DNA from 3 places in the Adlercreutzia sp. ZJ242 genome. Region 3 is predicted to be linked to each of the others. Evidence: predicted binding sites of a transcription regulator. Region 3 holds the regulator's gene; each other region holds the start of a gene.
What was found. The regulator HrcA, encoded in region 3, represses chaperone genes, less so after heat shock. The targets are predictions, from matches to a motif close to TNTTAGCANNCNNNNNNNNNGNNTGCTAANA.
Positions count from the first base shown of each region.

Region 1: a site for HrcA is predicted at 2,366-2,396, ahead of groES (co-chaperone GroES). Genes of this name have one in related genera too.
Region 2: a site for HrcA is predicted at 3,070-3,100, ahead of G7Y49_RS09345 (ATP-dependent Clp protease ATP-binding subunit). Genes of this name have one in related genera too.

Region 1 is NZ_JAAKEE010000050.1:1,030-8,637, reverse strand. Features, by position in the region: gene hypB (hydrogenase nickel incorporation protein HypB) at 1-457, shown strand, start outside; gene nadE (NAD(+) synthase) at 618-1,436, shown strand; gene groES (co-chaperone GroES) at 2,468-2,755, shown strand; gene groL (chaperonin GroEL) at 2,930-4,558, shown strand; gene G7Y49_RS09905 (putative manganese transporter) at 4,796-5,797, shown strand; gene G7Y49_RS09900 (HD family phosphohydrolase) at 5,819-6,418, shown strand; gene G7Y49_RS09895 (MFS transporter) at 6,442-7,608, opposite strand, start outside.
Region 2 is NZ_JAAKEE010000041.1:12,214-19,821, forward strand. Features, by position in the region: gene lysS (lysine--tRNA ligase) at 1-655, shown strand, start outside; gene G7Y49_RS09340 (Na+/H+ antiporter NhaC family protein) at 1,178-2,731, opposite strand; lysine riboswitch at 2,791-2,959, opposite strand; gene G7Y49_RS09345 (ATP-dependent Clp protease ATP-binding subunit) at 3,163-5,754, shown strand; gene ispD (2-C-methyl-D-erythritol 4-phosphate cytidylyltransferase) at 6,059-6,898, shown strand; gene ispF (2-C-methyl-D-erythritol 2,4-cyclodiphosphate synthase) at 6,898-7,485, shown strand; gene G7Y49_RS09360 (AAA family ATPase) at 7,539-7,608, opposite strand, start outside.
Region 3 is NZ_JAAKEE010000013.1:7,692-15,299, forward strand. Features, by position in the region: gene mtaB (tRNA (N(6)-L-threonylcarbamoyladenosine(37)-C(2))-methylthiotransferase MtaB) at 1-108, opposite strand, end outside; gene G7Y49_RS04680 (16S rRNA (uracil(1498)-N(3))-methyltransferase) at 108-947, opposite strand; gene dnaJ (molecular chaperone DnaJ) at 1,018-2,157, opposite strand; gene hrcA (heat-inducible transcriptional repressor HrcA) at 2,277-3,326, opposite strand; gene hemW (radical SAM family heme chaperone HemW) at 3,566-4,678, opposite strand; gene dusB (tRNA dihydrouridine synthase DusB) at 4,668-5,639, opposite strand; gene G7Y49_RS04705 (hypothetical protein) at 5,649-5,846, opposite strand; gene G7Y49_RS04710 (DNA-3-methyladenine glycosylase) at 5,962-6,627, opposite strand; gene G7Y49_RS04715 (flavodoxin family protein) at 6,880-7,521, shown strand.

The sequences.
Region 1 (7,608 bases), on a different contig from region 3:
CATCGCCTCGAGCGTGGACGCGGAGAAGATCAAGGCGCAGGGCATCGCCGCCGTGCAGATCAACACGGGCGGGGCGTGCCATCTTGAGAGCGCCATGGTCAAGCGCGCAGTTGACGTGCTCGACCTCGAGCGGCTCGACCTCATCATCATCGAGAACGTGGGCAACCTCGTGTGCCCCACCGACTTCGACCTCGGCGAGAACGCCAAGGTGATGATCCTCTCGGTGCCCGAGGGCGATGACAAGCCGCTCAAGTACCCCGGCGTGTTCCAGATCGCCGAGGCTGTGGTGCTCAACAAGGTGGACACCATGCCCGTGTTCGACTTCGACCGCGAGGCGTTCGACGCCTCCGTGCGCCAGCTGAACCCGGGCGCGCCCATCTTCCCCATAGCCGCCACGAAGGGCGACGGCGTGGACGCGTGGGCCAACTGGCTCGCATCGAGGATACGCTGCTGCTAAGCGCAGTTGCGAGCTGCGTCGACGCTGCGGCTCCTTGCGACGCCGATGACTTTTCCGGCCCTCGTGGTTTCGCAACATGGCGGAAACACGGGGGCTTCATACTGTTCTCGCTAGCTCACTCACTCGCAAGCGAAGAGGGAAATGGAGAGGGGAGGGCCCCATGCAGCCCCAGCAGATGTACCAAGCGTGCGTCGACGCCCTGCGCGCCTACGTGCGCGGCGCGGGATTCGAGGACGTCGTCATCGGGTTGTCGGGCGGCATCGACTCGAGCGTGGTGGCCGTGATGGCGGTTGACGCCTTCGGGGCGGACCACGTGCACGGGGTCCTGCTCCCCGGGCCCTACTCGTCGGACCACTCGGTCGACGACGCCGAGGCGCTTGCCGCCAACCTCGGCATTGACGTGCGCACCGTGTCGATCTGCGAGCCGTTCGAGGCGTTCGAGCACGTGCTCGCGCGCGCGTGCGGCGGCGAGCTCGCGGGCCTCGCGGCCGAGAACACGCAGGCGCGCTGCCGCATGGTGTGTCTCATGGCCATCTCGAACGCCCGCGGCTGGATGATGCTGAACACGGGCAACAAGTCCGAGGCGTGCATGGGCTACTCCACGCTCTACGGCGACACCGCGGGCGCGTTCGCCCCGATGGGCGGCGTGTACAAGACCGACGTGTACGCCATGGCGCGCTGGCGCAACCGCCGCGCTGCCGAGGAGGGCGCGACGCTGCCCATCCCCGTGAACGTGTTCGTGAAGCCGCCGAGCGCCGAGCTCGCGCCGAACCAGAGCGACGAGGACTCCATGGGGATCGACTACGCCACGCTCGACGCGATCCTTGTATCCTACGTGGAGCGCGGGCGCGACGCCGCCGCCCTCGTCGCGGAGGGGTTTGACGCCGCGCAGGTCGACTACGTGATCCGCCGCACGGACTCCTACGCGTTCAAGCGCGCCCTCGAGCCGCCCTGCCCGGACGTGAGGTTCTACGAATAAAGTGCTAAGCGCTGGCGCGCTTGCTCTTAATGCCACGAGGCTTGATCGCTCCCGCATATTATGACGCGGACACACGCGCCTGCGCTCACAAGTGTGGGTACGCTGCGTTCCTGCATGCCATCCCGGGCGGCAGGCTGTCTTGCGTGTCATTTCGTATGACATACGGTCTCCTCGCATCATTCTGAGCGGAGCGCCCGGAGGGCGCGGAGTCGAAGGATCTGATCGCGAGTCAGGCGCGCACGCGGGCGCGCTGTGCCCGGGACCAGATCCTTCGACCCGCTTCGCTCGCTCAGTATGACGCGCGGGGGGGGGCAGCTTCACTTGGGACGACGTAAGGGCGGCGACTCGCTCGGAATGACATGAAGAGCATTCTCGCTCGGGGCGCTACGGGGGGCGGCTTGCTCGGGATGACACGGCGGGCGTCGACTCACTTGGGATGACATAGGGGAGGGCGACCTGCTCAGGACGACGTAAGGGGGCAGCCGCGCTCGGGATGGCATAGGAGGGAACGGCGCCGAAGAGGTTCTGGGCCCTTCGCGTTGAGGGGCGTGCAGATTTTCAGGGCTGTTTTGGCAGAAATCTTCAGATATTGGTCGTCTCATCGCTAGGTTTTGGGGGTCAGCTCGTGGATGAGAATTCCTGACCTGCGGATATGTTGAGCGCTGCGAGGCGTGAGCCTCTCGATTGGCGATGTTTCGGCCTTGGAGAGACAAATATCTGAAGATTTCTGCCAAAATGCCCTACCAAATCTGCACGATGCTCTGGCTCTGGCCCCGACGCTGGCCTCAGCGCCGCGCGATGTGCGCGGCTGCGCCACTTGCCACGCGCTGCCTCCCAATATGGCGAACGCGTGAAAATACGCGCGCCCTTCGCCGGGATTTCCCCAAAGCGCTTGCATCCTCGAAGAGGGCTGGTATCATAGCTCACGTCTTTAGCACTCGCACCCATTGAGTGCTAGCACTCGCACAACGCGAGTGTTCAAAAGGTAACAGGCGGCAACGCTTTAACTCGAATGAAAGGAAGGCAGCGCTATGAATCTGAAGCCTTTGGGCGACCGCGTCATCATCCGTGCCGACGAGGCCGAGACCACCACGGCATCGGGGCTGTACCTGGCCACCGAGTCCAAGGAGAAGCCCCAGACCGGCACCGTTCTGGCCGTGGGCGAGGGCAAGCTCGACAAGGACGGCAACAGGATCGAGGTGCCCGTCAAGGTGGGCGACCGCGTGCTCTACGGCAAGTACGGCGGGACCGAGGTCACGGTTGACGGCGAGGACGTGCTGATCATGCGCGCCGACGACCTCTACGCTGTCTTCGCGTAAGGCAACCTGACGGCTTTCCGTGGCGGCCGCCTCGCCGTCCGAACCCGTCGCTGGGCTCGGACGCGGCGCGAAGGCCGCTTGCCTCGCGCAGTCGGTCTCTCACGGCTCTGCGACTCACCACGAGAAGCCTGTGATTATCGTTGTTGAATCTCTTTCTGAAAGGAAGACGCATACATGGCTAAGGAAATCAAGTTCGAGGCGGACGCGCGCAGCGGTCTCGCCACCGGCGTCAGCAAGCTCGCCGCCGCCGTCAAGGTCACCCTCGGGCCCAAGGGCCGCTACGTGGCGCTTGAGAAGTCCTACGGCGCGCCGGTCATCACCAACGACGGCGTGACGGTGGCCAAGGAGGTCGAGCTCGAGGATCCCATCGAGAACATGGGCGCCCAGCTCGTGCGCGAGGTTGCCGTGAAGACCAACGACGTCGCGGGCGACGGCACCACCACCGCCACCCTGCTCGCCGACGTCATCGTGTCCGAGGGCCTGAAGAACGTCACCGCCGGCACCGACGCGCTCGGCATCCGCCGCGGCATCGAGAAGGCCACCGACGCGGTGGTCAACGCCATCAAGGACGCGGCCACCCCGGTCTCCACCAAGGAGCAGATCGCCAACGTCGGCACCATCTCCGCGGGCGACGCCGAGATCGGCGAGAAGATCGCCGAGGCCATGGACCGCGTGGGGCATGACGGCGCCATCTCCGTCGAGGAGTCCCAGACCTTCGGCATCGAGATGGACATCGTCGAGGGCATGCAGTACGACCGCGGCTACATCTCCCCGTACATGGCCACCGACATGGAGAAGATGGAGGCCGTCCTCAAGGACCCCTACATCATGCTCACCGACCAGAAGGTCTCCAACGTGCAGGACTTCGTGCCGCTGCTCGAGGAGGTCATGCGCTCCGGCCGCCCGCTGTTCCTCGTTGCCGAGGACGTCGAGGGCGAGGCGCTCGCCACGCTGCTGCTCAACAAGCTGCGCGGTACCATCAACGTGGTCGCCATCAAGGCTCCCGGCTTCGGTGACCGCCGCAAGCGCATCCTCGAGGACATCGCCGCCGTCACCGGCGCGCAGGTGATCGACAAGGACTTCGGCATGACGCTCGCCGACGCCACCGTCGACATGCTCGGCACCGCCAAGACCGTCAAGGTCACCAAGGACAACGCCCTCATCGTGGACGGCGCGGGCGACAAGGCCGCCATCGACGCCCGCATCGGCCAGATCAAGGCCGAGCTCGAGCGCTGCGAGTCCGACTTCGACCGCGAGAAGCTCCAGGAGCGCCTCTCCAAGCTCTCCGGCGGCGTGGCCGTGCTCAAGGTGGGCGCTGCGACCGAGTCCGAGCTCAAGGAGAAGAAGTCCCGCATCGAGGACGCGCTGCAGGCGACGCGCGCGGCCGTCGAGGAGGGCATCGTGGCCGGCGGCGGCGTGGCGCTCGTGAACGCCATCCCCGCGCTCGACGCCATCGAGGCCGACGACGAGGAGACGGTCGGCGTGGCCATCATCCGCAAGGCGCTCGAGGCCCCGATGCGCGCGATCGCCGAGAACGCGGGCTACGAGGGCTCCGTCGAGGTCGCCGAGGTCAAGAAGGCCGAGGCCGGCTGGGGCCGCAACTACAAGACGGGCGCGTGCGGCGACATGATCGCCATGGGCGTGAACGACCCGGTGAAGGTCACCCGCACGGCGCTGCAGTCCGCGGCCTCCGTGGCCAGCCTGATCCTCATCACCGAGGCCACCATCAACGAGATCCCGAAGGAGGGTCCGGACCTGTCCGCGCTCGCCGGCGCGATGCAGGGCGGCGGCGGAATGTACTAAGCTCTTGTTCCGCTCGTCCTGACGGACGAGCGGAATAGCTCGACGCTGCGAAGGGCTGAGGCACCCACCCTTGCCCCTTAAGCAAGACGCGGCGCGCACCGAAGTGCGCTTGGTCTTGCGGCGGGGCAACTGCGGGCACCTCAGCCCTTCTCGCTGACGTTACGAACGAGTTGCAAGTTTCACCGTTATAGGGAGCGCCTGTTTGCAGGCGCTCCCTTGCGCTAGAATGTGACAGCTATGGAAGAGATCACGCACATCATCACGCATACGCTCGAGCACGCGGTTGCCGACACGCTCTACCTGATCCCGTTCCTGTTCGTGACGTATGTGGCCATGGAGTGGCTCGAGCACGCCTCGGGCAAGCGCACGCAGGAGGCGGTGCAGCGCGCGGGGGCGGCGGGCCCGCTCGTCGGAGCGCTGCTCGGCGCGGTGCCCCAGTGCGGCTTCTCGGCGGCCGCGTCCACGCTGTACGCGGGTCGCGTGGTCACGCTCGGCACGCTGTTCGCGGTGCTTCTGTCCACTTCCGACGAGATGCTGCCGATCTTTCTGGCCGAGCAGGTCCCGCCCCTGACCATCGTGAAGGTCGTGGGCGCGAAGGTGATCATCGGCCTGTGCATGGGGTTCGTGGTGGACGCCGCGCTGCGCTTGGCCCAGCGCGACAAGCAGCGCCTGCGCATCCACGAGCTCTGCGAGCGCGACCGCTGCCGCTGCGCGGGCGACTGCGCCACGTGCGCGGACAACCCCGAGCTGGTCTACGAGCACCGCGATGACTGCGCTCACGGCTGCACGCACGAGCATCATGCGCACGACCACGCGCATGACCATGACCACGCCCACGGGTGGGCCGGCATCGCGAAGAGCGCGCTCGTGCACACCGTGCAGGTCACGGCCTTCATCTTCGCTATCACGCTCGTGCTCAACGGCGTGCTCGAGGTGGTGGGCGAGGACGCGCTCGCCCGCGTGATCGGCGCGAACGAGGCGCTCTCGGTGCTCGCGTCGGCGCTCGTGGGCCTCATCCCCAACTGCGCGGCCAGCGTGGTGATCGCGCAGCTCTACCTGGAGGGCGTGCTCGGCGCGGGCGCCATGATGGCGGGCCTTCTGGTGTCGGCCGGCGTGGGCCTGCTCGTCCTCGTGCGCGCCAACCGCCACGCGCGTGAGAACCTCGCGATCATCGGCGTGCTCTACGCAACCGGCGTGGCCTGGGGCCTTATAATCAACGCATTGGGAATCGTCTTCTAGGAACAGACAACAGGAGGCCTCATGGCTACACTCAACGCGGGCATGACGCGCGAGGCGGCGTTCGAGCTGCTCTGCGCGCACAACAAGGAGCCGTTCCACATCGAGCACGGCGAGACGGTCGAGGCCACCATGCGCTACTTCGCGCGCGAGTTCGACCCCGAGAACGAGGAGTTCTGGGGCATCGTGGGCCTGCTGCACGACCTCGACTGGGAGGAGCACGACGACGAGCCCGAGATGCACACCATCTACGCCGCGGCCGACATAGAGGCGGCCGGCGGCACGCCCGAGCTCATCCGCGCCATCCAGAGCCACACGTCCGACTACAACCCCGAGCTGCCCCGCCCGGAGCTTGAGATGGAGAAGATCCTGTTCGCCGCCGAGGAGCTCACCGGGCTCATCGGCGCGGCGGTGGTCATGCGCCCGAGCAGGAGCGTCATGGACTTCGAGGTGAAGTCGCTCAAGAAGAAGTTCAAGGACAAGCGCTTCGCCGCCGGCGTCAGCCGCGACGTCATCCGCGAGGGCGCGGCGTTGCTCGGCTGGGAGCTCGACGAGCTTTTCGACCGCACCATCAAGGCCATGCAGTCCTTCGCGCCCGATAAGGACACGTTCGGGAAGGAGTAGCGGGGAAGGCGCCCCCGCGCGCCTCACGCCCCCTTCCGCTCGACGAGGAAGAGCAGCCCCAGGGCGACGAGCGCCACCGCGGCCATGATGAGGAACAGGTTCTCGTACCCCACCGCAGGCGCGAGCATGCCGAGGATGACGGGGCCTACGCCCACGCCGACGTCCAGGCAGATGTAGAACGTGGAGTTCGCCAAGCTCAGGCGCGCGTCGGGCGTGGCGCGCACCGCCATGGCGAGCCCGCTCGACTGCACGGTGCCCACGCCGAACCCCAGGAAGAGCGCTGCGAGCAGGATCATCCAGCCCGCATGCGCGAGCCCCAGCACCACCATGCCGAGCGCGAACGACAGAAACGCTGGCACCATGACGCAGCGCGCGCCCTTGCGGTCGAACGTGCGCCCGGTGAAGGGACGCGTGACGAACATGATGAGGGCGTACACTACGAAGAAGAAGCTCGCCGCCTGCACGAGGCCAAGGCTCGCGGCGTAGGGCGTGAGGAAGGTGAGCAGGCTCGAGTACCCGAAGAACACGAGCCCGCACACGAGCGAGATGGGCAGCACGGGAAGCTCCAGCACGCGGCTTGCGAGCGCTGCCGCGCCGCGCGCCCCGTCTGCGCCTGCCGACCTCGTGCCCGACGCTCCCGACGCGCCTGACGCTGCCGGCTCCGCTCCCTTCGCCCCCTTCGCGCCCTCCTTCGGCACGCGCAGAGTGAGCGCGCCGAGGAGCGCCGCTGCGGCGGTGGCCGCGGCGAGCACGAACAGCAGGCGGAAGTCGTAGCTCGTCGACACGAAGATGCCGATGCTCGGCCCCACGGCGGAGCCCAGCGTCACCGACAGCATGTAGTAGCCCACGCCCTCGCCCTTGCGCTCGTGCGGCACCATGGAGGTGACCACGGTCGTGATGGCGGTCGAGCACATGCCGTACGCGACGCCGTGCAGAAGGCGGATGGCGAACAGCACGGGCAGCGCCGCGCCGCTCAGGTACAGGCACGAGAACAGTATCTCGAAGCACGCGCCCGCGACGAGGACGCGCTTGCGCCCGAGCCGCTCGACGATCGGCCCGCTGGCGAAGCGCGCCACGAGCGTGCCTATGATGAAGATGCTCGCGCAGAACGCGGCGAGCGAGGCGGGCGCGGCGTAGGCGTCCATGGCGTAGGTGGTCATGACCACCATGAGCATGTAGTAGTTCACCAT
Region 2 (7,608 bases), on a different contig from region 3:
GCTCGAGTACGGCATGCCGCCGGCTGGCGGCGTGGGCGTGGGCATTGACCGCTTGGTCATGCTGCTCGCCGACGCGCCGACCATTCGCGACGTCCTGCTGTTCCCCCACATGAAGGACGAAGTTCCGGCAGGTGGCGCGAAGCCTGCGGGAGCTGCTGCGGCTGCAGCGGAGACGGCTGCGGCGGCTGCGGCTGCAGCGGCGGCTACGGCTCCGACCCCGGCTGCAGATGCCTCCGCTTCGGCTGCTGAGGCTCCCGCGCCCATCGACTTCTCGAAGGTGGTCATCGAGCCGCTCTTCGAGGAGGAGGTCGACTTCGACACCTTCAGCAAGTCGGACTTCCGCGCCGTGAAGGTGAAGGAGTGCGTGGCCGTCCCCAAGTCCAAGAAGCTGCTGCAGTTCACGCTCGACGACGGCACGGACGCCGACCGCGTCATCCTCTCGGGCATCCACGCGTACTACGAGCCCGAGGAGCTGGTGGGCCGCACGCTCATCGCCATCACCAACCTGCCGCCGCGCAAGATGATGGGCGTCTACTCCTGCGGCATGCTACTGTCGGCCATCCACGAGGAGCCGGGCGAGGACGGCCAGCCCGAGGAGCGCCTGAACCTCCTCATGGTGAGCGACCGCATCCCCGCCGGCGCGAAGCTCTACTAGCCCATCAGCCCCGTGCCGGGGGTGGCAAACCGCATCTCCCGGCGCGGCCCGGCTGCGTTCCCGACGCAGGATTTGCTGATTGCCGGCAACGCTACCGACAACGGTGCTTTTTCATCCACCCCTCAGGCGATTCTGGATGAAAAGGGGCCGTTGTCGGCGATCTCCCGAGGAAAGTGGATGCGAAAGCACCGTTGTCGGTGGTTTTCGGGGCTCGAATCGCCGATAACGGGTGTTTTCCATCCAGCTTTTCAGAATCATGGATGCAGAAAGGGCGTTGTCGGTGCTTCGGCCCCAAGGGTCCAGGGCGGACGAGGCGGCCCGGATGGGGCGACCTGGGAAACGGCCTGTCCCGTTCCTTGCCCCTCTGCGAGTTGCAAAAAGAGAAGGCCCCGCGGGGCCTTCTCGTGTTTCTGGAGCGTGCGCAAAAGCGCAGGGGAGCGTGCCTACGTAAGGACGTGCACCTGCGCAGGGGTGCGTGCCTGCGCCTGAACGCGCCTATGCCCGGGCGGCTTCCACGTGCGCCTACACCTGGGCGGCTTCCGCCTCCGGGTCGATGACCTTCGCGGGGCCGAGGTCCTTCACGCTCTTGCCGACGGTCTTCTTCAGCACGACCAGGGTGCCCAGAGTGAGCACGATGCCGATCGGCAGGCAGATGAACGCGTTCTGCACGAAGCCCGCGATCACGAACATCACGAACGAGATGGCCGCCATGGTGATCACGTAGGGCAGCTGCGTGGACACGTGGTCGACGTGCTTCATGTTCGCGCCGGCCGACGCCATGACGGTGGTGTCCGAGATGGGCGAGCAGTGGTCGCCTGCGACGGCGCCCGCCAGGCAGGCGGAGATGCCGATGATGAGCAGCGTCGGGTCGTTCGAGAAGATGGGCATCACGATGGGGATCAGGATGCCGAACGTGCCCCAGCTCGTGCCCGTGGAGAAGCCGAGGAACACGGCGACCAGGAAGATCACGGCGGGCAGCAGGTTGAACAGGCCCGGGGCCGCGCCCTCCATGAGGCCGGCCACGAACACGTCGGCGCCGAGCAGGCCGGTCATGTTCTTGAGCGTCACGGCGAAGGTGAGCACGAGGATCGCGGGCACCATGGCGTTGAAGCCGCTCGCGAACGACTCAGACGCCTCGCGCAGCGTGAGCAGGCGGCGCGCTAGGAAGTACAGGAAGGCGAACGTGATCGCGATCAGCGAGCCCCACGGCAGGGCCACGAAGGCGTCGGTGTTGCCGAACGCGTCGATGACGCTGCCGGCGGTCTCGCCGCCGAAGAAGCCGCCCACGTAGAGCATGCCGCCGATGCAGCACACGATGAGCACGATGATGGGCACGAGCATGTCCCACAGGCTCGCGCGGGTGTTCTTCACGGCCACGTCGCCGCCGAGCGAGCCGAGCTTGCCGTTCTTGTAGGCCTCGATCTCGGCCTTGGCCATCGGGCCGTAGTCGAAGTTGAGGAAGATGAGGCCGACCACGAACACGATCATGAGCAGCGAGTAGAAGTTGAACGGGATGGCGTTGATGAACAGCTCGATGCCGTTGACGTTGAGGTCGGAGGCCACGCCGGAGACGGCGGCCGCCCACGAGGACACGGGCGCGATCATGCAGATGGGCGCCGCGGTGGCGTCGATGATGAACGCCAGCTTCGCGCGCGAGACGTTCTTCGAATCAGTCAGCGGGCGCATGACCGATCCGACCGTCAGGCAGTTGAAGTAGTCGTCCACGAAGATGAGCACGCCGAGCGCGAACGCCGCGATCTGCGTGCCGACGCGTGACGTCACGTGCTCGGCGGCCCACTTGCCGAACGCGCTGGCGCCGCCAGCCTTGTTCACGAGGGCCACCATCATGCCGAGGAGGACCAGGAAGATGAAGATGCCCGCGTTGTCGGCCACAGCGGGGATCATGCCGTCGTTGATGATGGCGTCGAGCGTGGCCACGGGGTCGAACCCGGCGACCAGCAAGGCGCCCATGAGTATGCCGACGAACAGCGACACATAGACTTCCTTGGTTGCCAGGGCGAGCACGATGGCGACGAGCGCCGGCACCAACGCCCAGGCGGTGTTGACAAATTCCACTTCCATTCCTTTCCGTGGAAAGCCTCGCCATGGCTGGGCGTCACAGGGAGCTGGCGCTCGACCACGGCAGCTCTCCGCTTTACGCGACAGTGCGCGACATGTTCTGCCGCGCCCCAGGTCCATGCGGATTTGAGCGCCCGCATGGCCTTCGGCAGCCTACCCTTTCACCTTGACGTTGCTCGACGTGTCTCCAGGGCTACTGATGAGGGCTGCTCCTCTGCCATGAACTTGATGCTTATCTTACCAAAGATATGTATATTTTATGCCGTGCTTGCATGAAAGGGTGAATAAACCTTGCTCATGAGCATTCTATGGCGGTGGCGTAACATAGGAGCTTGCTTTGGCACTCGGGTGGCAGGAGTGCTAATATGGCCTAGATACACGAAAGGCGCGCCACGGTAGGCGCGCAAGCAGGAAACGAGGCAACACCAATGTCATTCGAGAAATTCACGGACAAGGCGCGCAAGGTGCTTGTCCTGGCTCAGGATGAGGCGCGGGCCTTGCACCAGCCCTACGTGGGCACCGAGCACATCTTGCTAGGGCTCATCCAGGAGAAGGACGGCCTGGCCGCCCAGGCGCTCGCGCGCCTGAACGTCACCTACGACGGGGTGGTGCAAGCCATCCGCCAGGTGGTCACCATCGACGAGTCGGCCGACGTGTCGGGGCACCTTTCGTTCACGCCGCGCGTGAAGCGCGTGCTGGAGAACTCGCTGCGCGAGGCCATGCAGATGGGTCAGTCCTACATCTCCACCGAGCACTTGCTGCTCGGCATCGTGCGCGAGGGCGAGGGCACCGCGCTCGAGGTCATGGGGCGCATGGGCGTCACGGGCGACGACGTGCGCGGCGCGCTCAACGACCTCGTGGGCCAGAGCGCCGTCTACGCGGGCCGCACGGGCTTCGAGCCGGCGGGCGGCAGCTCCGACAGCATGCTCAAGGAGTTCGGCACCGACCTCACGAAGAAGGCGCGGGACGGCCAGCTCGACCCGGTCATCGGGCGCGCGGCCGAGATCGAGCGCGTCATGCAGATCCTCTCGCGCCGCCAGAAGAACAACCCGCTCATCCTGGGCGAGCCCGGCGTGGGCAAGACCGCCATCGCCGAGGGCCTCGCGCAGCTCATCGTGGCCAACCAGGTGCCCGACCTCCTGCGCAACAAGCGCCTCGTCACGCTTGACGTGAGCGCGCTCGTGGCGGGCTCGAAGTACCGCGGCGAGTTCGAGGACCGCCTGAAGAAGGTCATCAAGGAGGTCATGGACGCGGGCGACGTGCTGCTGTTCATCGACGAGATCCACACCATCATCGGCGCGGGCTCGGCGGAGGGCTCCATCGACGCGGCCGCCATCCTGAAGCCGCCGCTGTCGCGCGGCGAGATCCAGATCATCGGCGCCACCACGCTCGAGGAGTACCGCAAGCACCTCGAGAAGGACTCCGCGCTCGAGCGCAGGTTCCAGCCGCTCACGATCAACGAGCCCAACGAGGAGCAGGCCGTGCGCATCATGGAGGGCCTGCGCGACCGCTACGAGGCGCATCACCAGGTGCACTTCACCGATGAGGCGCTGCAGGCCGCCGTGTCGCTGTCGAACCGCTACATCCAGGACCGCTACCTGCCCGACAAGGCCATCGACGTGCTCGACGAGGCGGGCGCGCGCATGCGCATCCGCAACATGACGCTGCCCAAGGAGCTGCGCGAGCTCGATGACGAGCTGCGCCGCATCCGCGCCGAGAAGGACCGCGCGATCGGCGAGCAGGACTTCGAGCGCGCCGCCCAGCTGCGCGACGAGGAGACGCAGGTGCGGGCCAAGCGCGAGGAGGCCGAGAAGCAGTGGCAGGAGGACTCCTCGAAGACGGTCCAGCAGATCACCGTGGAGGACATCGCCGACGTGGTGTCGATGTCCACGGGCGTGCCGGTGTCGAGCCTCACCGAGGCCGAGACCGAGAAGCTCCTGCGCATGGAGGGCGTGCTGCACGAGCGCGTGATCGGGCAGGACGAGGCCGTCACGGCGCTGTCGAAGGCCATCCGCCGCTCGCGCAGCGGGCTGAAGGACCCGAAGCGCCCCGCCGGCTCGTTCATCTTCCTGGGCCCGTCGGGCGTGGGCAAGACCGAGCTCTCCAAGGCGCTCGCCGAGTTCCTGTTCAACTCCGAGGAGGCGCTGCTGTCCTTCGACATGTCCGAGCACATGGAGAAGCACAGCGTGTCGCGCCTGGTGGGAAGCCCTCCGGGCTACGTGGGCTTCGACGAGGGCGGCCAGCTCACCAAGGCCGTGCGCCAGCGCCCCTACTCGGTGGTGCTGTTCGACGAGATCGAGAAGGCGCATCCTGACGTGTTCAACATCCTGCTCCAGATCCTGGAGGAGGGGCGCCTCACCGACGCGCAGGGCCGCACGGTCGACTTCCGCAACACGGTCATCATCATGACGTCGAACGTGGGCGCGCGCGACATCGCGCAGACCACCACGCTCGGGTTCTCGGCTTCCGGCAAGGAGGGGCTGTCCGACAAGGAGATCAAGAGCCGCGTGATGTCGGAGATGAAGAAGCTGTTCAGGCCCGAGTTCTTGAACCGCATCGACGAGATCATCGTGTTCAAGAGCCTCACCGCCGAGGAGATCGGCCAGATCGTCGAGCTCATGGTGTCCGACCTGCGCGACCGCATGATCGCCCAGAACATGTCGATCAACCTGAGCGAGGCCGCGCGCACGCTCATCGCCAAGGAGGGCACCGACGTGGCCTTCGGCGCGCGCCCGCTGCGCCGCGCCATCCAGCGCCTCTTGGAGGACCCGCTCTCCGAGCAGATCCTGGAAGGCCGCTGGACGAGCGGCTCGGTGGTGGACGTGGACGTGGAAGGCGAAGGGGAGGACGCCCACCTGGTGTTCAACCAGGGCTTCGGGGCCATCCCGGCGCCGCGCAAGCGCGACTCCATCGCGCGCGAGGCGGAGCTCCTGCTCACGAACTTCGACCTGGGGCATGCCGGCGGCGCCGGCGGCCGCCCCGTCCCCGCGGGCAGCCTCACCGACGGCGCCAGCGACTAGCGGGCGGCGACGAGCAGGCGGCGAGCCGAACAAGGAGCCTGACGCGAGGGCAGTGCGAGGGCAACGGGAGGGCGCTGGATTGCGCCGCCCGTTGCCCTCGCTGCGCATCGGGCGCCGCTGGCCCCGTCCCCGCGAGCTGCCCTCGCTGTGCATCGGGCGCCGCTGCGGGACGTGACCGCGGGCTGTCTTGAGGGGAGGGCCGCGCAAGCCCGCGGTCCTCCCATTTTTTGCGGCTCCCTTCGCGCTGAGGTGGGATTTTCTCGTATACTGGGAACATTGTGTTTTGAGGACGAGGGGAGTTTTCATGTCCAGGACGATCGATCCCATCTTTGAGCCGGAAGCGCTGCGCGCGCCTGACTTCGCGGTGGAGGAGCTTGACTTCGACGCGCTCAGCCAGACGACGCTGACCCTGAAGGGCGTGGTTGACAAGAAGCCCCAGACGGCGGCCATCATCCTGGCAGGCGGCACGGGCGAGCGGTTCGGCAAGGAGGGCGGCAAGCAGCTCGTGGAGATCGCGGGCAAGCCCATCCTCACGTGGTCGGCCGAGGCGTTCGACGCCGTGGGCGACGTGGGGCTCATCGTCATCGTGTGCCCGCAGGAGCGCGCCGACGAGTACCTCAAGCGCGCCATCGACCCGTTCCCCTTCGTGACGCCGGTGGTGATGGCGCCTGCGGGCTCCATCCGCCAGGAGTCGGCGTTCTCGGGGCTCGAGTACGTGGGCGAGGAGTTCGAGTACGTGGTGCTGCACGACGGCGCCCGCCCGCTCATCTCGCCCGACCTCATCCTGCACACCATCAACACCGTGAAGGGCAACTTCGACGCCGACGGGGCCGTGGTGGCGCACCCGGCGGTCGACACGCTCAAGGTGGTGGAGGACGGCGTGATCATGGGCACGCCCGACCGCAGCGTGTTCTGGAACGCGCAGACGCCGCAGGTGTTCCGCACGAGCATCTACCGCCGCGCGCATGCGAGCGCGCTGTCCGACGGCTTCGTGGGCACCGACGACTCGGCGCTCATCGAGCGCCTCGGCGGGCGCGTGCTGGTGGTCGAGGGCAAGCGCGACAACATCAAGCTCACCGTGCCGGAGGACTACGCGATCCTGGCCTCGGCGGTGCGCGCGTTCGTGCTGAAGGGCGCCGAGTGATGGCCGCAGCTGACCCGCGCACGGCCGACCTGAGCGCAGCTGACGCACACGCGGCCGACCCGCACGCGGCCGACCTGCGCGCGCCTGGCCCGCATGCAACCGACCTGCGCGCCCTGCGCACGGGCCTCGGCATGGACGTCCACGCGTTCGCCGAGGGCCGCAGGCTCATATTAGGCGGCGTGGACATCCCGCACGAGAAGGGCCTGCTCGGGCACTCCGACGCCGACGTGCTCGCGCATGCGGTGGCCGACGCGCTGCTCGGCGCCATCCGCGGGGGCGACATCGGCAAGCTCTTCCCCGACACCGACCCGGCCTACAAGGACGCCGACTCGCTCAAGCTCCTGGCGGCGGTGGCGGATCACGTGCGTGCGCAGGGCTTTGAGATCCTCGACGTGGACAGCGTGGTGGCGTGCCAGGCGCCGAAGCTCTCGCCGCACCGCGAGGCCATGCGCGCGAACCTCGCCCGCGCCATGGGCGTGGACGTGGAGAACGTGGGCGTGAAGGCCACCACCACCGAGTGGCTCGGCTACGAGGGCCGCGAGGAGGGCATAACCGCCTACGCCACCTGCCTGGTGGCGCGACGGTAAGCTACGCGTGGAGCGCCTCTGAGCGCGCCTTCGCGCGGGCTTCGGCGCGCTGGTTAGAGCCGCCAAAGGCGCACGAGCTCGACGTCGTCTCGCTCCGCGTGATCTTGGACTACGTAACGGCGC
Region 3 (7,608 bases):
CTCCTCCTGCGGGGCCTCCACGCCGCCCGCCGCCAGAAGGAGCCGCTCGAAGCCGTCCGACTCCACGCGGTTCACCTTGCACCCCAGGTTGACCACGGCGAACCGCATCAGAGGCCCCCCGCCCCGAGCGCCTCAGACGCCCCGAGCGCGCCGCCCGCGTTGCCCATGCCGCCGAGCTCGTAGAGGACGAGCGCCGGCGCCACGACGCCGGCCGTCTCGGTGCGCAGGATGGACGGCCCGAGCGACACGAGACGCGCGCGGGGGTTGCACGAGAGCAGGCGCTCCACCTCCTCGGGGGCAAGGCCGCCCTCGGGGCCCACCACCACGGCCACGCGCGCGTCGGCCGCCACGGCGCAGCCCGCATGCGCCAGCGCGTCGGAAAGCGCCGCGCGCATCGTCGCCGTTTGGGGCGCCTCCTCCCAGCACACGAGCACGGCGGTGGCGTTCGCCACAAGCTCGCACGCCTCGGGCAGGCCCAGAGGCTCGCTCACCTCGGGCACCGCGCGGCGTCCCGCCTGCATGGCGGCGCTCTTCGCGACGGCCTGCCAGCGGCTCCGCTTCGCAGCGGCCTTCTTGGCGTCCACCTTCATCACCGAGCGCGCGCACTTCAAGGGCACGAACGCCTCGACGCCCACCTCGGTGGCATGGCGGATGACCGTCTCCATCTTGTCGCCCTTGGCGAGCCCCTGGAGCAGGATCACGCGCGGGCCGTCGTCAGGCGCGTCGAGGCGGCGCGCGATGCGCACGAGCGGCACCGCGTCGTCGAAGGAGACGACCTCGCACTCGAAGTAGTCGCGCGCCGCGTCCACCACGGCGACGTGCTCGCCGGGCGCGAGGCGCAGCACGCGGGCGTGGCGCGCGTCGTCGGGCGCGAGGCGCAGCGGGAACACCGCGGCGCCTTCGCCGGCGAGCACCTGGTCATCCAGGAAGAACTGGTGGAGGGACAAGGAGTCTCCTTTGCAACGGGAGGAAGGCGAGCGCCGTCGGCGAGGCCAGCGGCGGCCGGGGTCCTTCAGGCTAGAACATGTCGCGGAGCTTCTGCAGGGGCGAGCGGGCCTCCGAGACGTCCTCGCCCATCTCGTCGGCGAGCTCCTCGAGGATCTCGCGCTCGCGCTTCGAGAGGCGGCGGGGGATCTCCACCTCCACGTGCACGTACAGATCCCCGCGCGCGTCCGAGCGCAGGCGCGGCATGCCGAAGCCCTTGCAGCGGATGACCTGGCCGTTCTGCGTCCCCTCGGGGATGCGCACCGGCACTTCCTCGTCGTCGAAGATGCCGTCGACCTCGATCTCGGCGCCGAGCGCCGCCTGGACCATGGGCACGCTCACCTGCACGTGCAGGTCCTCGCCGTCGCGCTCGTAGAACTCATGCGGCTGGATGCGCACGGTGACGATGAGGTCGCCCGCCGCCGCGCCCTGCATGCCGGCCTCGCCGAAGCCCGACACGCGCAGCTGCTGGCCGTCGCGGACGCCCGCGGGCACCTCGACCGACACCTTCTGGCGGTCGGGCACGCGGCCCTGGCCCTCGCACTCCGGGCAGGGGTTCTCGATGGACGAGCCCGTGCCGTGGCACTTCGGGCACGTGGAGGACGACTGCATGTCGCCGAGGAAGGTGCGCTGCACGGTGACCACGCGGCCCTTGCCACTGCACTCCGGGCACGTGACCTCGCGGCCGCCCTCGCCGAGGCCCGAGCCGTCGCAGTCGGGGCACGGCGCCAGGCGGTCGTACACGATCTCCTTCTTCACGCCGCGCGCGACCTCCTCGAGCGTCAGGCGCAGCCCGATGCCCATGTCGCGGCCCTCCTTGCGCACCGTGCGCCCGCCCCCGGCGCTCCCGCCGAAGAAGGTGGAGAAGATGTCGCCCATGCCGCCGAAGCCGCCGCCGAAGAGGTCCTCGAAGTCGACGTAGCCGCTGCCGCCGCCGTACGGGCTCGAGCCCGCGGCGCCCGGGATGGTGCCGAAGCGGTCGTACTGCGCGCGCTTGTTCGCGTCGGAGAGCACGTCGTACGCCTCGTTGAGCTCCTTGAACTGGTCCTCCGCGTTGGGAGCCTTGTTCACGTCGGGGTGCAGCTCGCGCGCCTTGTGGCGAAACGCCTTCTTGATCTCAGCCTCAGAGGCGTCCCGCGAAACGCCGAGCACCTCGTACAAGTCTTTAGCCATGGGTTCGTAATGCCTTTCTGTCACCTATCTCGAACGCGCGGCCCCGAAACCGGCCGCGCCTTGTTACCTTGCTGCCTCGAGGGGTCTCCCCCGCCGTCGCTCTCGCCCGCGCCTTCGCCTCACTCGTCCCTCAGCACGTGCTGGGCCGCGCGCACGGCGCGGATGACGCGCGTGTAGTCCATGCGCGTCGGGCCGATGACGGCGACGATGCCCTCGCCCTCGCCGCGGCCGTAGGTGCTTGCGATCACCGACACGCCGGAGAGCTCGACGGCCGCGTTCTCGCGCCCGATGCGCACCATCACGTGCTCCCCCTCCGCGCCGGGCGCGTCGTCAGGCGCCTGCGCGGGCTCCGCGGGCGCGGACGCCTCGTCGAACACGTGCAGGAGCACGGAGTCGTCCTCGAGCACCTGCACGAGGGGAAGGAGGGCGCTCGAGCTGCTGAACTCGGGCTTGCGCAGAAGCGAGCTCATGCCGAGCCGGTGCGCCCGCCCGATGTTGTTCTCCTGCAGACACGCGATCACCTCGTCGAGGATGAGCTGCACGAGCGGGTCGCGCAGGGCCTCGTAGGTCGGCGCGTCGAACCCCTCGCGCAGCTCACGCACCGACTTCCCGGCGAACAGGCGCCCGAGCAGGTTCTGCACGCCGGCGAGCTCGTCAGGCGTGACCTCCTCGGCGAACGCGACGCTGCGGTTCGCCACGCGGCCGTCCTCGGCCACGATCACGATGAGCGCGCGGTAGTTCGACAGCGAGATGAGCGAGAGCTGGCGGATGTGCGCGGAGAACGACGGCGCCATCACGATGGAGAGGCAGTCGGTGAGGCGCGCGAGCGCGGCCGAGGTCTGCTCCATGAGCGCGTCGAGCTCGCTGGCGCTTGCGCGCAGCTCGTCGACGATGTCGCGGTGGGGGTGCTCCTCGGCGGCGAGGCCGTGGCTCAGAAGCTCGTCGACGAAGGCGCGGTAGCCCGCGTCGGTGGGGATGCGGCCGGCGGAGGTGTGGGGCTGCGTGATGTAGCCCGCGTCCTCGAGGGCGGACAGGTCGTTGCGCACGGTGGCCGGGCTCACGCCGAGCTGATAGCGCTCGGTGAGCGTGCGCGACCCCACGGGCATCGCCCGCTCGACGTACTCCTCGATGAGCGCGCTCAACACGCGCTGCCGCCTGTCGGATAGCACGGCACTCCTCCTTCGGCGCTTGGCCGCCTTCCGGCCTTCTGCCTTCTCCTCTCCTGCCTGCGGGCACGTGGACGCAGGCCGCGCAGCGCAAGCTCTCGCAGCATTTTAGCAGCCTCGGCCCCCGAGTGCTAAACGATTGGAGGGAACCGCCGAAAATTCAACGCAAGCGCCATAATGCGCAGGCGCGCGGCGCCTCGGCGCAGACGTGTACGCGGCACGGCGCCTCGGGTGCGCCTGCGCTACGGGGCGAGGTCGAAGATCCGCCCGTAGAGCTCGTTGCCGCACAGCCAGCCGCGGCTCGTGGGACGCCAGCGACCGCCTTCGTGCACGGCCAGGCCGTCGCGCGCAAGGCCCTCGAACACGCCGCGCGCGGCGGGCAGGAGCGCCGAGGCGCGCGCCAAAAGCTCGTCGCTCACGCCGCGCGACATGCGCATGCCGAGCATGAGGTCCTCGGCGAGCATCTGCGCGGGGTTCAGGTCGTCGGTCACCTGGCCGTCCTGGCGCCGCATGCGGCGCGTGGCGTTCTGCGTCATCGTGGCGGCCGACAGCCCGAGCCCGAGGTAGGGCTTCCCCGTCCAGTAGGCGGTGTTGTGCCTGCTCTCGAAGCCCTCCCGCGCGTAGCTCGCCACCTCGTAGCGGTGAAGCCCCGCGCCTTCGAGCACCTCCGCGGCGGCCTCCATGTGCTCGGCCTCCACGTCGTCGTCGGGCTCCATGAGCTCGCCGCGCATCACCATGCGCGCGAACGGCGTGTGGTCCTCGATGGTGAGCGGGTACACGCTCACGTGCGTGACGCCGAGGCGCACGGCCTCCTCCGCGCTCGCGCGAACGTCCTCGGCGGACTGCCCGGGCAGGCCGCACATCACGTCCACGCTCACGTTCTCGAAGCGCGTGAGCGCGGCGTCGACGGCGCGTCGGGCCTCGTCAGCCGTGTGCGCGCGGCCGAGCACGCGCAGCAGGCGGTCGTCGAAGCTCTGCACGCCGATGGACAGCCGGTTCGCGCCGAGCGCCCACATGTCGCGCACGAGGCGCTCGTCAAGGCTCTCGGGGTTGCACTCGACGGTGCACTCCATCTCAGGCGTGAGGTGCATCGACAGCCCGAGCGCGTAGAGCAGCTGCGAGAGGTGGCGCGACCCCACGTGGCTCGGCGTGCCGCCGCCGACGTACACCGTCTCCACGCCCGCGAGCTCGCCCTGCTTGCCCGCGCGGCGGATCTGCATCACGAGGTCCTCCACGTAGCGCGTGATCTGAGGGTCGTCGGCGGGCACGGCGCGCGTGGCGAAGTCGCAGTACAGGCAGCGGCTCACGCAGAACGGCACGTGGAGGTAGAGCGCCTGGTACGGGTCATGAGGCATGTTCGCTCGCAATCTGCTCGAGCTCGTCGAACACGCGGCCGAAGTCCTCGAGCGTGGTGCAGTAGTTGATCTTGCCGCGCGCGGCCGCGGCGCCGGGAAGCCCCGCCACGTACCACATGGCGTGCTTGCGCATGCGCACGATGTTGCGCCCCTCGCGGCACGCGAGCAGCGCGGCATGGCGCCTCGCCATGGACAGGCGCGCCGCCACGTCGGGGCACGCGGGCTCCGCCTCCCCCGCCAGCGCGGCCTTCACCTGGGAGAACAGCCACGGGTTGCCCTCGGCGCCGCGGGCGATCATCACCGCGTCACAGCCGGTGGCCGCGCGCATGCGCACCGCGTCGGCGCCTGAGCGGATGTCGCCGTTGCCCACCACGGGGATGGACACGGCCTCCCTCACGCGCGCGATCGCGCCCCACTCGGCGCTGCCACGGTAGAGCTGGGCGGCGTAGCGCCCGTGCACGCAGACGGCGTCGGCGCCGGCGTCCTCCATGCGCCGCGCGAACTCGGGCGCGGTCTCCTCGCCTTCGCTCCAGCCGCGGCGGAACTTGCAGGTGACGGGGTGCGCCACCGCGGCCTTCACCGCGCGCACGATACGGGCCGCCACGTCCGGGGCCTTCATGAGCGCGCTGCCGTCGCCCTTGCTCACGATCTTGCGCGCGGGGCAGCCCATGTTGATGTCGAGGTACGCGAGCGCCTCGCCGAGCTCGTCCTCCACCCAGGCGGCCTGGCTCGCCATGGTGTCGGGCTCGTGGCCGAACAGCTGCACGCCCACGCTCCTCTCGCCTGCGGCCAGCGCGAGCAGATGCCGCGTCTTCTCGTTGGCGTACGAGAGCCCCTTCGCCGACACCATCTCGGTGAAGGCCAGGTCAGCCCCCTGCTCCAGGCACAGCGTGCGAAACGCGACGTCGCTCACGCCCGCCATCGGCGCCAGCAGCACCTCGTATTTGCCGAACAGAGCCATGCGGGCGCCCTAGATCGAGGCGCCGCTGCCGATTGAGCCGACGATCACCACGAACACGGCTACGAGCACCACGGCGATGGCGACGACGACCGCGAGCGCGCACCCCGCGCCGCGCATGCCGCGGGAGCGGGCGCGGTCAAGCTCCTCGGCGCACTTCTTCTCGTCGAAGGGGTCGTTGAGCCAGTCGTATTCCCGGGTGCTCTTCATGGGTCTCCTTGTCGCTTTCGCCGTCGGTTTCACCAGAGACTGTCAGGGTACCCCAAATCGCGTCCTCCGTGCCGAACCTGCGCAGAATCACCCCGAAACACCGCTTGCTGGCGCGTCAGCGCCCCTTCGGGGCGTAGTCGCGGTCGTATCCGGGGACGTCCATGTGCGATATCTGCCAGAAGTACAGGCTCGCGACGGTGCAGTAGGGGCTGAAGCGCCGGCGGTACCTCTCGAACAGCTCCCTGCTGACGTCGCGGTGGTGGTAGACCATGCGGATCCCGCGGTGTATGCCGACGTCGTCAAAGGCGAACACGTTCATCCTGTTCATGCTGAAGATCAGGACCATCTCCGCCGTCCACCTCCCGACGCCCCTCAGCGACGTGAGCGCCTTGACGGCCTCCTCGTCGCCCATGCGCGCCAGCGCGTCGAGGTCGAACTCGCCTGATCGGACCGCGTCGGCGAAGGACTTGATGTAGCCCGCCTTGCGAAACGTCATGCCGCAGCTCTGGAGGGCGTCAACGCTCAGGGCGCCGACGGCCTCGGGCGTCACGGGGTCGCCGGCCTTCACCGCGAGGCGGCCGAGGACGGTCTTGAGCGCCGACGTCGAGATCTGCTGGCCGACGATGCTCTTCACGACCGAGGCGAACACGTCCCCGTCTGCGGGACGGCGGATGCTGCCGACGGCCTCGATGGCCCGCGCCAGCTTCCTGTCCTTCGACATCAGGTACGCGGTTGCCGCGGCGTCGTATCGGACGAAGCCCGGCTCATCGCAGCTGTACATCACGCGCCCTCCCCTCAAGATGAGACAAGGGTAGTTTACGCGCCCCTTTGCGCAGAAGCCAGGCAGCGCGGGGAATCCGGCTCGCCGAAGAAGCGAGAGGCGGCCACGGCGTCAGACAGGCGGCATGCTCCTCCGATGAGCCCGCTTCTGCGCCGCAGCATGGCATCGCAGCTGACAGCCTCTGCTCCGAACTGGCTGCGCAAGCGCTACAATGGCGCTTGGACGAAACAGCGACGAGAGACGAGGAGACGCATGAAGGTCCTGCTCATCAACGGAAGCCCGCGCCGGGAGGGCAACACGAACCGCACGCTCGAGGAGGCGGCCGCCGCGCTGCGCGCCGAGGGCGTCGAGGCCGAGATCGCCTGGATCGGCAGCAAGCCGGTCCGCGGCTGCATCGCCTGCGGCGCCTGCGCGCGCAGCGGGGAGAGCCGCTGCGCGTTCGACGACGACTGCTGCAACGAGCTCATCGGGAAGGCCGCGGCGGCTGACGGCATCATCGTCGGCTCGCCCGTGTACTACGCGGGGGCCGCGGGCTCGCTCATCGCGCTGCTCGACCGCATGTTCTACGCCGGCGGGTCGCTCCTGCGCTTCAAGCCGGCCGCGGGCGTGGGCGTGGCGCGGCGCGCCGGCGCCGTGGAGGCGGCCGACCAGATCAACAAGTACTTCCAGATCAACTGCATGCCGGTGGTCTCGAGCACCTACTGGGGCCTCGCCTACGGGCGCACCCCCGGCGAGGCGGAGCGCGACGGCGAGGGCCTGCACACCATGCGCCAGCTCGGCCGCAACATGGCCTGGATGCTGAAGAGCCTCGAAGCGGCGCGCGAGGCCGGCATCACGCCGCCCGAGATCGAGCCGAAGGTGATGACGCACTTCGTGAGGGACGACCTCGCCTAGCGCGAAACCGCATCCCCTCGCAGGGTGCGGCGGGAGCCCGGGCGGTGCTCACCAAGCGAGTTCCGCACGAGCCGGAAGCGCCGGCGG